2 regions of the Roseateles sp. NT4 genome follow, and region 1 is predicted to be linked to the other one. Evidence: riboswitches for the same ligand, from Rfam matches in the RefSeq annotation. Region 1 holds a riboswitch; the other holds the start of a gene.
The links. Region 1 has a riboswitch for glycine ahead of ACS5PN_RS03190 (D-amino acid dehydrogenase). Riboswitches for the same ligand answer to the same signal wherever they lie in the genome.

Region 1 (7,390 bases):
TGGCCGCCGACCGCATGGCACCAGGCTACCGTTTCGAGGCCACGCCCAATGGCGTCGCGGAGTTCGTGCTCGGCAAGAGCAGCTGGGCGGTTCTGGCCCTGACCTGCCATATCGAGCTGTTCACGCAGACCCACTACCGCGCCAGCATCGGCGAGGCCGGCGAGGACGTCTCCGACCTCTACCGCGACGTTTTCCTCTTCCACTGGAAGGAGGAGTCCCAGCACGCCATCCTCGACGAGCTGGAATGGCTGCGCGAAGACGCCAAGCTGGTGCCGCTGGAACGTGACGCCGCCGTCGAAGACCTGATCGCCCTGGTGCAGGGCGTGGACGGCATCCTGCAGGGCCAGGCCGCGGCGGACGCGGCCTACTTTCTGAAGACCGCCGGCATCATCAACCCCGAGCACATCGAGCAGATCGGTGACACGGTGCTGAAGGCCTATCGCTGGCAGTACATCGTCTCCGGCCTGCTCGAGCCACGCCTGCAGTCCCTGCTGAACATCGTGCTGAGTGCGCCGCAACTGGCCCGCATCCAGCAAGCCGTCTCGCCGCTGCTGTACGCCATGCCGGCCAGCGGGCCGCTGGCCAAGGCCGCTTGAAGGAGAGCAGCATGAGCACACTGGCCTTGCCGACCTCGCCATCCTGGCGCCTGCAACTGCGGCGCCTGCTCGACGCCTGCCGGAGCCATCTGCAGAGCCAGCGCGAGCGCGCCGAGTTCATGCAGCTCGACGCCACCGCGCTGCGTGACCTGGGCCTGCATCGCTCCGAGTACGACTCTTACCGCTGCGAGGCCGAAGGCGACGTCCGTCGCACGCGGCGACGCCTGGGGCACTGGCGATGAGGGCTGCGGATCTTGAATCGCTGCAGGTCGTGCGCGACTTCCTGGCCACCCTGCAGGAGGGCAGCCGCGACGCCATGCGCTTCCTGACCGACGACGTCGAGCAGGTCGAACTGCCCAATCGGCTGAATCCGCACGGCGCCACCAGCGACAAGGCCGAGCTGCAGCGCCGCACCGGCCTGGCCCGGCAGATCATCCGCCGCCAGCGCTACGACATCGTCTCGGAGCTGGCCCAGGGAGATCGTGTCGTCATCGAGGCGCGCTGGTCGGCCGAACTGGCCGTGCCCATGGGCTCGCTGGACGCCGGCGCGACGATGAAGGCCCGGTTCGCCATGTTCTTCGAGCTGCGCGACGGTCTGATCTGTCGCGTGCGCAACTACGACTGCTTCGACCCCTGGTAGCGGGCGACCAGCCCCAGGGCCACCAGCAGCAGGACGGCCGACAGGCCAAAGCTCAGCTGCGTGCCCCTGGCCACGGCCGCCGCGGTCGCCGTCATGAGGCTGGCCGTACCGGTAGCGGCGGCAAAGACCGCGGCCATCAGGGATGCGCCCGTCACCAGGCCCAGGTTGCGCGACAGGTTCAACAACCCCGACACGACGCCACGCCGCGCCGCCTCGACATTCGCCATGACGGCCGTGTTGTTGGCGGCCTGGAACAGCGCATAGCCCGGCGTGATGAGCAGCAGCGGGCCGACATAGGCCGCCGCTCCCCCGCCCGCCGGCAGCAGGCTCAGCAGCAGGCCGCCGGCAAGCATGCCGGCCAGGCCGAACAGTGACGCGCGCCGGGCGCCGAAACGATCGACCAGGCGGCCCGCCGGGACGCCGCTGAAGGCCGACACCACCGGCCCGACCGACATCAACAGCCCCACGGACGCGGTGCTCAGCCCCAGGGCCCGCGACAGATGGAAGGGCCCGACGACGAGGGTCGTCATCATGACCGCCGCCACCACGACATTGGCCGCCAGGGCTGCCGCCAGTGGTGGTTCGCGCAGCGCATCCAGGCGGACCAGGGGCGAGACCGCCCGGGTCTCGACGTGCAGAAAGGCCAGCAAGGCCACCACGGCCGCCACCAGCAGCCAGAGACTGAGGGTCATCGCCAGGGCATAGGCGGCCAGGGCCACCGCCAGCAGCGCCGTGCCCGGCAGGTCGAATCCCGAGGCCTGCGCGCTCCTGCGATCGGCCGGCAGCCAGCGCCAAACCAGCAGCAAGGCGAGCAGGCCCAGGGGCAGATTGAAGGCAAAGATGGCGCGCCAGCCCAGGCCCGCAATCAGCAACCCACCCAGGGACGGCCCCAGGGCCGTGCCGACGGCCGACATCGTGCCCAGCAAGCCCATGGCGCTGCCGGTGCGGGCCTTGGGCACGGCCTCGCCGACAAAGGCCAGGGTCAAGGCCATCATGGCGGCAGCGCCCACACCCTGGACGGCGCGCGCCGCTATCAGCCACGCCAGTCCGGGCGCCATCGCGCACACCGTTGAAGCCGTGGTGAACAGCGCGATGCCGGCCAGCAGCAGGCGCTTGCGGCCGACCAGGTCGCCCAGCCGCCCGGCTCCGACGATCAGGGCCGTCGTCGCCAGCAGATAGGCCAGCACGACCCATTGCACCGCCGCAAAGGGGGCCCCAAACGCCGCGGCCAGCGTCGGCAGCGCGACATTGGCGCTGCTGACAGCCAGGGAAGGCAGCAAGGTGCACAGGGCCAGGGCGGCGAGCACGCCGGTGACGGGTGCGGTGGCGGGTGGCGTGAGGGTTGCGGTCGTCATGCAGCAACCTTAGGCATTGGCCGGACATGGCGGAAGACGCATCATCTGCACTTCATCCCTGCATAAGGCGCCATGTCAGAACCCGACTTGAACCTGCTGCTGACCCTGGACGCCCTGCTGACCGAGGGCAGCGTGGCTGGCGCCGCGCGGCGGCTGAGGCTGAGCCCGTCAGCCATGAGCCGGTCGCTGGCCCGGCTGCGTGAGACCACAGGCGACCCGCTGCTGGTGCGAGCGGGGCGCGGACTGGTGCCCTCCCCTCGCGCGCTGGAACTGCGCGAGCGCATCGGGCCGCTTGTCCAGCAAGCTCAGGCCGCGCTGCGGCCGGCGGCGGCCTTGAAGCTGGACAGGCTCGAACGCGAGTTCACCCTGCGTACGCGCGAAGGCTTTGTCGAGAACTTCGGCGCGGCGCTGCTGGAACGCATCAGCTCGGAAGCACCCGGCGTTCGGCTGCGATTCGTGCCCAAGCCGGACAAGGACAGCACGCCGCTGCGTGACGGCAGTGTGGATCTGGAGACGGGCGTCATCGGCTCGACCACCGGACCGGAACTGCGCGCCCTGCCCTTGTTTCGCGATCGCTTCGTGGCGGTCGTGCGCGAGGGGCATGCGCTGTCGCGCGGCAGGTTGACGGCGCAACGCTATGCCGCGGGCCGCCATGTCGTCGTCTCTCGGCGAGGGACTTCGTCGGGACCGGTGGACCAGGCCCTGGCAGCGCTGGGGCTGGCGCGCGACATCGTCGTCACGGTGGCAGGCTTTTCCGAGGCGCTGGCACTGGCGCGCGGCAGCGACCTGGTGGCCACCGTGCCCGAGCGCCACACGGGCCATCTTCGTGACGGTTTGCTGAGCTTGAAACTGCCGCTGGCGCTGGACGCCTTTCCGGTCTCGCTGCTGTGGCATCCACGCATGGACGGCGATGCGGCGCACCGGTGGCTGCGCGGTTGCGTGCGGGACGTGTTCGCTCTTTCAGCATGAAGCCGGCGCTGCGTGCATCTTCACGTCGATGCGCGATGCAGATCCTGTTGAAGCGTTGGCATAGTCGCGATCAAAACGAATTCGAGTAGCCCAATGAGCAACAACACACCCTGGAACGACGACTCGCGGGAAGAACTCCGAACCCGCCTCAAAAACCTGGTTTTGGGTGAAGTCCGCCTGGCCCAATCGGACCCAGACGACATCTTGCAGACCTGCCGCGAGGTCTATATCGAAGACGAATGCCCCGCGGAAGAGCAGGACGCATTCACGCGGTTTGCGGCGGAAGAGATGGACAAGGCAATGGCGAGCCATGCCCTGGAAAAGAAGAGTTGGCCCGCCGAAACGGACTGCGACCGACTGGACCGCGTGGAAGCCGATCTGCGGGATCGAGGCATTCTGTTGTGGCAGGTGTCACCCTGCTGTGACACCTGCACCCGCAGCGAGTTGCCGGAACGCATCGACGAGATCGATCAGCAGCACGCCGGCTTTCGCCAGCGTGTTCGCGGCTACGCCTTCTTCATCGACCAGAACATGGCCGATGCCTTGGCCGAGGGAAGTCATCTGTCGGTCTATCTGGGCTATGGATGCTTCATGCCCGACGACGCCGAGGCGGCGCACGACGTGTATGAAACCCATGCCCTCGGCATCGCCCGGGAGGTCTGCGATCGCCTCGTGGAGCATGGGTTTGAGCCGGGTTGGGATGGCAGCTTGTCGAAGAAGATTGGCTTGCACCTCAACTGGCAGCGTCGCCAGGCTTGACGTTCAAGCGCCAACAAACGCGAAATCCACCTCCGGCTTCAGCCCGGCCACGATGCGCGCCACCGACTTGCCCGAACCGCAGGCATGCGTCCAACCCAGCGTGCCGTGGCCCGTGTTCAGGAAGAGGTTGTGCAATCGCGTGCGGCCGATGAGGGGAACGTTGGAGGGCGTGGCGGGCCGCAGGCCGGTCCAGAAGCTGGCGCTCTCGATGTCCCCCGCACCGGGAAAGAGCTGCTCGACGCGGCGCAGGATGGCGTCGCAGCGGGTGCGGTTCAGGTCCCGGTCATAGCCGTTGAGTTCGGCGGTGCCGGCAATGCGCAGCCGGTCACCCAGGCGCGAGAACACGAGCTTGTATTCGTCATCGGTCAGCGAGACCTGGTGGGCGAAGGCCTCGTCCTTGATGGGCAGGGTCACCGAGTAGCCCTTGGCGGGGTAGATGGGCAGACGCATGCGCAGTGGCGCGACGAGAGCGGTGCTGAAGCTGCCCAGGGCCAGCACATAGGCGTCGGCGCGCAGGAGTTGGAACTGGCCATCGGCGTTCGTCACCTCCACATGGTCCATCTTGCCGCCCACCTCGCGCAAAGCGGTGACGGCGTGGCTGAACAGGAAGCGCACGCCGTCTTGTGCGCATCGCGCGGCCAGCTCACGCGTGAAGGCATTGGCGTCGCCCGACTCATCCTCCGCCGTGTAGGTGGCGCCGGCGAGTTGTGGCCGGATGTGGCGCAGGGCCGGCTCGATGCGCACGGCCTCGTCGGCATTGATGATGCGGCGGTCGCAGCCCAGCTCGCGCATCTGCGCGGTCGGTCCGGCGGCGCCTTCGAATTCACGCAGGCTGGTATAGAAGTGCAGGATGCCCTCGCTGCGCTGCTGGTAGTTCAAACCGCAGGCCTCTCTCAGGGCCTGCAGCACCTGGCGGCTGTAGGTGCCCAGTTTGACGATCTGCTCGATGTTGCGGCGGGTCCGCCAGGGCGAGCATTCGCGCAGAAATTGCAGCGCCCAACGCCACTGCTGGGCATCGGCGCGCAGCCGGAACAGCAAAGGCGCGTCTTCTCTCGCCAGCCAGCTCAGCACCTTCAGCGGCGCGCTGGGATTGGCCCAGGGCTCGGCATGGCTGACCGAGATCTGGCCGCCGTTGGCGAAGCTGGTTTCGGCACCGGGTGCGGCCTGGCGGTCGACGACGGTGACGTCGAAACCCTGCTGGCGCAGGAAATAGGCGGAGGTGACGCCGAGCAGGCCGGCGCCGAGGACGATGACTTTCATTGCAGGAACTCCAGGAGATGCCGCAGCGCAGCGTGGTTGACGCTGCGGTTGCCGCTCCCTCTGTCCCTGTTACCTGAGAGATTGAGCCCGCGGCGTTTTGCCGCGGGCCTTGCTCCTTCGGTGCGCCCCTTGTGAGGGCGTCTCTCCAGACGGCGATTGAGTCGTTGCAGTACGGGGGCCTGAGCGGTTATGGGAGGCTGCGCCTTCGGCGGCCGGCACCTCGCGGCCCGGCACTCTCCTGCAACGATGAAAACGAAAAGCTGAATCAGCGCACGCGAAGCGTGTGCGTCCACTGGTGGTCGTTGGCCGAGACCATCCAGTTGTAGAGATCCTCCGAGTTGCCCTCGCCGGGCCACGGGTTCATGTAGGTGACGTAGCTGTAGCCGTTCCAGACCTCGTAGCCGGTGCCGACCATGATGTGGCCGCCGCCACTGGTCCAGCCGAAGCGGATGACGAAGGGCTTGTTGGCATTGATGTCGCTGACGATGGAGTTCCACGACGAGGCGTAGGTGTAGGCATAGGTCGGTACACCCCAGTTGGACAGGATGTTCTGCACGCTGCCGTTCGTGCCGTAGAGGCTGTTGGGCTGGTTGGCGTAGCTGTTCCAGTTGAAGCTGCCGTTGCCGCAGGCGTAGTTGATGCCGAAGGCCCAGTTGACGATGGCGCATTGCGAAGGCGCGGCCTTGAAGAAGCCGATGACGGCCTTGCTGGAGCCCGACCAGCACCACTGGCTGTGCTCCTGGATGTTGGTGGGCACATTGAGTTGGCGGTACTGGGCATGCGCCAACGGCAGCGCGAGAGCGATGGCGAGGCCGGCAAGGGCCCGCTTCAGATGCAGGGACATGGCAGCTCCTGTTGCTTTGAAGTGGTTGGCGGGCATGGCTCAGTTCTGGCCATTGAGGTTGCGCTTGACGGCATTGCGTAGCGGCTCCAGCAGCTCGTAGGTGTCCAGCAGCTTGGAAGTCGTGGCTGGCGCCTCGGTCGACAACGCTGCACGGGCCGAAGCCAGTGGCGCGTAGCGGGCTTGCAGGTCGGTGGGCGAGACCACCTCGAGCAGATCGGTCTGGGCCTGGTGCACGCGGATGAAGCGCAGGTGGTCGGCGCCGACGTCGGCATGCTCGGCCATCAGCTCCGACAGCTCCTGTGCGAGTCCGGCGCCGCCGAAGGAGACGGCCTGCCAGCGGCCGTCCATGCGCTGCACGGTGACCAGCCCCACGGGCCTGGTGCCCACCTTGACGAAGAAGCGCCAGATGCCGCTGGCCTGCACCATGTGGCGCAACTCGCTGCGGCCGGCCGCGATGTCCTGAGGCGCGATGGTGTGCACCTCGAAGCCGCCGGCGATGCGTGTGTTGGCGAGGTCGCCAGCCCGTGGCAGGTCGAAGGCTGTGGCGCCGGCGCCGCCTTGCTGCTGCTTGCGCTGCACATAGTCGGCCAGGCCCTGCTCGGCCGCGGCCTGGGCGCCGGCACGGTCGCCGAGGTCCGGCGCCTTGAAGCGCGCCACGGCAGCCGCGCCGACGTTCTGCGCCTGCACGGCCGGCGCCGTCATGAGCGCCAGCGCCGACAGCGCCAGGCCAATACCTCTGCGCAGGCGCAGGGTCGAATCACGATCAGTTCGCATATCAAAGGTCTCCGTTTCGTGGGTTCGAGGAAGAGCCGGGCCTCTCGCGGCGCCACGGTTCTTCGTGGCGGCAGAGATCTCGGCGCCGACGCCGCAACGTCGACGGCTTGTGTCGACTTGCACGGCTTCGGTGAGGGGCGTGTGGCGGCACGGCGCGAAAGCGCCTGGACCGTCACGACGGCAACGGGGGGTG
Region 2 (7,390 bases), on a different contig from region 1:
GGCCGTGACCAATCAGCGGGGCGAGCTCTGTGCGAGCTACGAGATCCTGACCTTGGTCGCCAAGCGCGAACGGACGTGAGCCCCTCGTCCAAGGATTACCTTGGCCGGTCCCCCGAGGGGACGGCGATGCTTGCGGCGTCGAGCCGCAAGCACATCGCCAGCGCGGGCCGGCTCGGGAGCGGCCCAGCGCTCGGCCCGCCGCAAGGGTTCACCACGCCGCGAAGCAACTGAGATGACGCCAGCACAGGCCCGCGAACTCGCGCTGGCCTTGGCCGGCGCGGTCGAGAAGCCGCATCACGAGCTGACGTCTTTCCGCCTGCCGGGCGCCAAGGGCAGGATCTTCGCGACCCTGACGCCCGACGGCGCCGAGCTGCGCGTCTTCATCAAGGACGAGGCGGCGCGGGATGCCTGGATCGCGCGCGAAGCCGGTGTGGTCGAGCCGCTGTTCTGGGGTGCCAAGCGCTGCGGCGTGAAGCTGCTGCTGGCCAAAGCCAGGCCGGGTTGGGTGAAGGAGCTGCTCGCGCAGTCCTGGCGCGAGAACGGCGGCAGCGCGTGAGTCAGCGCGCGGCCGTCGCTTCGGTCGTGGCCTTCAGGTCGGCGCGGCGTGCGCCGGTGAAGCGCTTGGCCCAGTAGGAGTCGCGCATGTCCTCCACGCGCACGGCGCTGCCGGTGCGGGGGGCATGGATGAACTTGCCTTCGCCGACATAGATGCCGACATGGCTGAAGGTGCGCTTCATGGTGTTGAAGAACACCAGGTCGCCGGGCTTGAGTTCGCTCTGGCCGATGGTCAGCAGACTGCTGTCCTTGGCCTGCTCGTCGGCGCGGCGCGGCAGCACCAGGCCCACGCTCATCTCGAAGATGTGGCGGGTGAAGCCGCTGCAGTCAAAGCCGTTCTCGACCGAGTTGCCGCCGCGCGTGTAGCGCACGCCCAGGAAGTTCATGGCCGACAGCACGAGCTCGGAGGCCGTGTCGCGCACGCTGGCCAGCAAGCGAGATGACCCGCCGGCTTGTTCCGCGCTGTTCAGCAGGCCGCGCTCGCTGAGGAAGCGGCTGACCGCGTCCTGGGCCGGAGCCGGCTTGGTGGCAGCGGCCGGCTGGGCCGTCGCGACCTTGTCGGCGGCGGCTTGTTGTTGCTGCTGCAGGCTCTGACCGTAGGCGCCCGTCATCGTGCCCGGCGGCGGCGTCACCGTCGCGGCCCGGGCCACGCCCTGCGCCTGCGCGGCAGCGCAACCGATGACCAGCAGGCCAGCGGCAGCAATCCGATTCAGCAGTGCGGTGGAGACAACCAGGGACATTCGCGAGAGAGAAGAACCGGGGCGGACCGCAGGCGGTCGCGATAGCGGAGAGGGACAGCGGCGCGGAGGTTAGGGGGGCACCCCGGCACCGTCAATCGAAGCGGACGTAAAGCGAGCGATTTTCAGGGCAAACCCCGGCTTGGCCGACGGCGAACCCAGTAAAAACCCTGAAATAGATCACGACAGGATGTTGCGAAAGGTCAGATTGACGTCAGTGCCCGGGCTTCAAACTCACCCCATGACCCAGTCCTATGCCGAATTCCACAAGCGCTCGCTGACCGAGCGCGATGCCTTCTGGGCGGAGCAGGCCGAGCGCATCGACTGGCAGACGCCGCCTCAGCAGATCTGCGACGTCAGCAACCCGCCGTTCGCGCGCTGGTTTGTCGGCGGCACGACCAATCTCTGCCACAACGCGGTGGACCGCCATGCGGCCACACGCCCCGGCGACCGCGCGCTGATCTGGGTGTCGACGGAAGTGGGCCAGGAGAAGGTCTACAGCTTTGCCGCGCTGCAGGCCGAGGTCGAGGCCATGGCCGCCATCTTCATCGCCCAGGGCGTGGGCCCCGGCGACCGCGTGCTGATCTATATGCCGATGATTCCCGAGGCCGCCTTTGCCATGCTGGCGTGCGCGCGCATCGGTGCCATCCATTCGGTGGTGTTCGGCGGCTTTGCGTCGGTGAGCCTGGCCAGCCGCATCGAGGACGCCAGCCCGAAGCTCATCGTCTGCGCCGACGCCGGCAGCCGCGCCGGCAAGCGCATCGCTTACAAGCCGCTGCTGGACGAGGCCATCGCGCTGTCCACGCACAAACCCGCCAGCGTGCTGATGGTGGACCGTGGCCTCGTGCCTTTCGAGCGTGTGGCCGGTCGCGACCTGGACTACGCCGAACTCCGGCGCCGTCACGAGGGCGCTCGCGTGCCCTGCGCCTGGCTGGAGTCCAACACGCCGAGCTATACGCTGTACACCAGCGGCACGACGGGGAGACCGAAGGGCGTGCAGCGCGATGTCGGCGGCTATGCGGTGGCGCTGGCGGCCAGCATGGATTGGATCTTTGGCGGCAAGGCCGGCGAGACCTATTTCTCCACCAGCGACATCGGCTGGGTCGTCGGCCACAGCTATATCGTCTACGGGCCGCTGATCCACGGCATGGCGACGCTGATGTACGAAGGCACACCGGTCAACCCTGACGCCGCGGTGCTGTGGAGCCTGGTCGAGAAATACCAGGTCACGGTGATGTTCAGCGCGCCGACGGCGGTGCGGGTGTTGAAGAAGCATGACGCGGCCCTGCTGAAGCGCCACGACCTCTCGTCGCTGCGCGCTCTCTTTCTGGCGGGCGAGCCGCTGGACGAGCCGACGGCGCGCTGGATCGCCGAGGGCCTGGGTGTGCCCATCATCGACAACTACTGGCAGACCGAGACCGGCTGGCCGCTGCTGACCGTGGCCCATCACATCCCGGGCGTCGAAGCTGTGCCCACGCGCTTCGGCTCGCCCGGCGTGCCCATGTTTGGCTACGACGTGAAGCTGCTCGACGAGAACAACGGTGCGACGCTGGAAGGGGCAGACCAGAAGGGCGTGCTCGTCATCGAGCACCCGCTGCCGCCGGGCGCGCTGCAGACCGTCTGGGGCGACGATGCGCGCTTCGTCAACACCTACTGGGGCAGCGTCCCCGGGCGGCAGGTCTACTCGACCTTCGATTGGGCGACGCGTGACGCCGATGGCTACACCTTCATCCTCGGCCGCACCGACGACGTCATCAACGTGGCCGGCCACCGCCTGGGCACGCGCGAGATCGAGGAGTGCATCTCGGGCCACAAGGCGGTCGCTGAGGTCGCCGTCGTAGGCGTGGCGGATCAGCTCAAGGGCCAGGTCGCCATCGCCTTTGCCGTGCTGCGCGACCCCGGTCAGGCCTCGCTTGCGCTGGAAGGCGAGGTCATGAAGCATGTGGATTCGCAACTGGGCGCCGTGGCCAGGCCGGCGCGGGTGCATTTCGTGACCCTGCTGCCCAAGACGCGCTCGGGCAAGTTGCTGCGCCGGGCCCTGCAGGCCGTGGCCGAAGGGCGCGACCCGGGAGATCTGACAACGCTGGACGACCCCGGCGCCCTGGCGCAGGTGAAGGCGGTGTTGCAAGCTAGGTGAGGCCCCAATCTCGTAAACCAGGGTGCTGACCCACGGAGGCGGTCCCTATCGTCCGCGGCGACATCCCAGGAGAGTGCGATCAGCCCGGTTCACACAATGAGCCCCTGGTCGCCGCCGAAGGCGCAACCTCCCATACACGCTCAGGCCCAGAACTGGTTTGTCACAGGAGCCGACGCTGGAGAGCGGGACGGCGCGGCCTGAGCAGGCCGCGAACGTCTCCACCGAAGGAGCAAACGCCGCCGGGCCTCATCCCCGGCGCGTGAATCTCTCAGGTACCGAGGACAGCGGGAGCGGCGCGAAACAGCGAAGGGGCCATCGCCCCTGGCCGTTTCGTGGTCGTTCAACCCGTGCTGGAAAAACTGCCATGCCGTGCTGCCGCCAGCACTTGTCCCCACCGTTGATGGTTGCCGTGACGGCCTGAGCGCCGCCGAGCGCTCCGTCACCACCCCCCTTTCATCTCAAGCCATCCGGCGCTGCCCCAGCGGCTGCGTCTTGGCGGCGTTCGTCCCTTTCTTTCCAGGAATTCGCATGCAACGCAACACACTCAAGCCGCTGGTCGGTGCTCTCGCCCTGGCCGGCCTGATTCCCCTCACCGCCGCCGCCCAGGCACCCCGGCCCGAACAGATCGAGCGGGTGGAAGTCATCGGCAGCCGCATCAAGCGCATCAACATCGATGACGAGACGGCGACGCCGATCACGCTGATCACGCGCGATGAAATCCAGCGTTCCGGCGTGGCCACCACGCGCGACCTGCTGGAAACGCTGCCGGGATTCAACAGCAACTCGCTGTCCGATCTCAACGGCGGCAACTCCTTCGGCAATGGCGGCTCGGGCGCCAGCCTACGCAACCTGGGCAAGCAGTCCACGCTGGTGCTGCTGAACTCGCGCCGCATCGCGGCCTATCCGCTGGCCGACTACAACGAGGTGTTCTCCAACCTCGACTCGCTGCCGGTGGACGCCATCGAGCGCGTCGAGGTGCTCAAGAGCGGCGGCTCGGCGCTCTACGGTTCCGACGCTGTCGCCGGCGTCATCAACATCGTCACGCGCAGCAGCTTCCAGGGCCTCACGGTCAGTGCCAACACACAGAAGTCGCTGAAGTCGCACCAGTTCAAAGACCAGGCCGCCGCCATCACGGGCGGCATCGGCAACCTCGCGACCGATGGCTTCAACATCCTGGCCAACCTCGACTACTACCACCGTGGCGACTTCTTCTGGCGCGACGTGCTGCAGTACAGCAACCCGGCCTACAAGGAGTTCTCGCCCGGCTTCGACACGCCGTCCAGCTACAGCTACCCGGGCAACATCATCGGCCAGGGGCCGATCGCCGGCTGCAAGCTGTTCAACGCGTCCAACACCTTGTGCATGTACGACCGCTACGACCGCTTCTCGGTGCAGCCCTCGGCGGACCGCGTCAGCGGCATCGTGTCGGCCAAGCTGAAGATGTCCGAGCACCTGCAGGGCTTCTCGGAGGTGCTTTACTCCAACACCAAAAACACCTACCAGAACGCGCACAACTACTACGGCGCCGGCCTGGGCAGCGTCGTCTGGGGTGACCCCAACAGCAATGCGGCCCGCACCTTCTACTACCGCGGTCTGCCGGCCCAACACCCGCTGAACCACACCGGCGAGGAGGTCGAGTTCCGCTACCGCTTCTCGGACGATGGCCAGTCCAACCATGTCCAGACCGACCAGTACCGCGTGCTGGCCGGCCTGAAGGGCGACTGGAACGGCTGGGACTGGGAGACCGCGGCCGGTGTGATGGGCGGCAAGACCACGCAGCGCCAGCGTGGCCTGTTCAGCGACAGTGGCTTCAAGGAAGTCATCGGCGACTACAACAAGGACACGCTGGACGCCGATTTCTTCAACAAGCCCAATGGCTACAAGATCGGCCAGCCCAACAGCGCCGCGGTGCTGGACAAGCTCTTCCCCTCCATCGGCTATGACGCCAAGGTCACCCAGAGCTTCGTCGACGGCAAGATCTCGGGCGAATACGGCCGCCTGCCGGGTGGAGCCATCAATTTCGCAGCCGGTTTCGAGCTGCGCCACGAAAGCATGAAGATCGCGCCGGACGCGCTGTCCGCCTCGGGCGACATCGTGGGCCTGGGCACCGTGCGTGCGGATGCCGGCCGCAGCTTCAGCGCCGTCTTCGTGGAGGCCGACCTGCCCGTCACACAGCAGCTCAATGCCCAGCTGGCCGGCCGCCTGGACAAGTTCCCCGGCTTTGCCGCGCACTTCTCGCCCAAGCTCGCCTTGCGGGCTCAGCTGGTGCCCGAGTTCATGCTGCGCGGCTCGGTGGAAGGGGGCTTCCGCGCGCCCAACCTGACGGAAAGTGCCACCTCGAGCAAGTCCGCCTTCGACAACGGCGTCAGCGACCCCAAGCGTTGCGACGCCGCCAGCGCCCTGATCCGTGACCTCATCGCCCAGGCCAACGCGCTGCCCGACAGCGACCCCAACAAGACCCTGCTGCAGGCCCGCGCCGACAACATCGACGAATGCCGCCGCGGCGTGGCCAGCGTGGTGCGCAACAACCCCGGGCTGAAGCCCGAGACCTCGCGCATCGTCAACTTGGGGCTGGCCTTCCAGCCCTTCAAGTCCTTCAGCACGACGCTGGACTACTACGCCGTCACGCGCACCAACGAGATCGGCACCAAGGGCACGGCCGACCTGCTCGGCGCCGAGGCCCAGCAGGCGCCGGGCACCATCGTGCGCGCGCCTGACTTCAACAACGACCCGACCTTCGTCACGGCGGCCGAAGTGGCCAAGTACAAGCCGCTCGCGGGCCGGCTGAGCCTGGTCAGCGGGCAGTTCGAGAACCTTGCCAAGACCCAGACCAGCGGCATCGACTGGAGCATGAACGGCCAGTTCAGCGACCCGCTGGGCCGCCTGGCCCTGAGCTTCGACTCGACCTATCTGCTGAGCTACAAGCAGTACAGCACCTCGGACCTGCGCTACGGCGACAACCTGGCCGGCCGCTGGGGCTATGCGCGCTTCAACTTCAAGCTGCGGGCCAGCCAGGAGTGGGGCAGCTGGACGCACACGCTGTCCTACTTCTGGGCTTCCAGCACCACGCTGACCAAGGACTACTACGACACCACCTGGAACGTCGAGGACTGCGCCAAGAACAAGAACCTGACCGCCGACCAGTGCAAGGTGGCGACCTACAACCGGCTGGACTACAACCTCGCGTGGCGCCCGATGAAGGCGCTGACGCTGAGCGCCAACCTGCGCAACCTGACGGGCCGGCGCCCGCCCATCGACTACCGCAACTTCGGCCAGGGCGGGATCATTCCCGACAACCGCGAGGACGTGATGGGCCGCATGCTGCGCCTCGCCGCGGAATACCGCTTCTTCTGAGTCCGCGTGCCAGCCGTCGCCATGCCGTGCGCGGGTTTGCGCGGTATGGCGAATGGCTGGCCCCGCCGGGCAGGCCAGAATCGCCCCTTTTGCTGACGACAGACGCCATGAAACTCGCCCTGACTCCCCTGGCCGCGCTGGCGCTGAGCGCCGTTGCCGCGCAAGCGCAACCCAAGCTGCCCGCCCCCAATTTCCCGACCTTCGGCTCGGTGGCCGAAGTGCAGAGCCGCTGCGACACCGGCCTCAAGGGCGCGCAGCAGCGCGTCGCCGCGCTGGAGAAGCGCAAGGTCGATGGCGGCTGGCTGGCCGCCTATGACGACCTGACCGTCTACCTGGAAGACAACCAGGGCCCCAACGACTTCGTCCTCAATGTCAGCCCCGACAAGGCCGTGCGCGACGCCGCCCAGGCCTGCTCGCTGCGCTGGGCCGACTTCGGCTCCAGCTTCGGCCAGAACGAGAAGGTCTACCGCGCGCTGCAGAAGGCGCCCAAGAAGGACGGCATCGACGCCGAACTCGTGCGCCTGGCCTCGGGCCAGTTCGAGGACAGCGGCGTGGCTCTGCCCGCAGCCAAGCGCGAGCGCGCCAAGCAGATCCTGGACAAGCTGAC

Region 2: it holds a riboswitch for glycine, as region 1 does, so the genes downstream of both, ACS5PN_RS26340 (TonB-dependent receptor plug domain-containing protein) here and ACS5PN_RS03190 (D-amino acid dehydrogenase) in region 1, are expected to answer to the same signal.

What each region holds. Positions count from the first base shown of each region.
Region 1 covers NZ_JBPZGZ010000001.1:690,815-698,204, reverse strand. Annotated here, with positions in the region: gene ACS5PN_RS03220 (hypothetical protein) at 1-596, shown strand, start outside; gene ACS5PN_RS03215 (DUF1127 domain-containing protein) at 608-838, shown strand; gene ACS5PN_RS03210 (nuclear transport factor 2 family protein) at 835-1,236, shown strand; gene ACS5PN_RS03205 (MFS transporter) at 1,212-2,591, opposite strand; gene ACS5PN_RS03200 (LysR family transcriptional regulator) at 2,664-3,560, shown strand; gene ACS5PN_RS03195 (DUF6891 domain-containing protein) at 3,654-4,319, shown strand; gene ACS5PN_RS03190 (D-amino acid dehydrogenase) at 4,323-5,579, opposite strand; glycine riboswitch at 5,630-5,738, opposite strand; gene ACS5PN_RS03185 (C39 family peptidase) at 5,845-6,423, opposite strand; gene ACS5PN_RS03180 (hypothetical protein) at 6,463-7,197, opposite strand.
Region 2 covers NZ_JBPZGZ010000005.1:71,366-78,755, forward strand. Annotated here, with positions in the region: gene paaZ (phenylacetic acid degradation bifunctional protein PaaZ) at 1-79, shown strand, start outside; gene ACS5PN_RS26325 (MmcQ/YjbR family DNA-binding protein) at 233-556, shown strand; gene ACS5PN_RS26330 (C40 family peptidase) at 558-1,295, opposite strand; gene ACS5PN_RS26335 (propionate--CoA ligase) at 1,534-3,429, shown strand; glycine riboswitch at 3,486-3,594, shown strand; glycine riboswitch at 3,603-3,716, shown strand; gene ACS5PN_RS26340 (TonB-dependent receptor plug domain-containing protein) at 3,958-6,783, shown strand; gene ACS5PN_RS26345 (M3 family metallopeptidase) at 6,891-7,390, shown strand, end outside.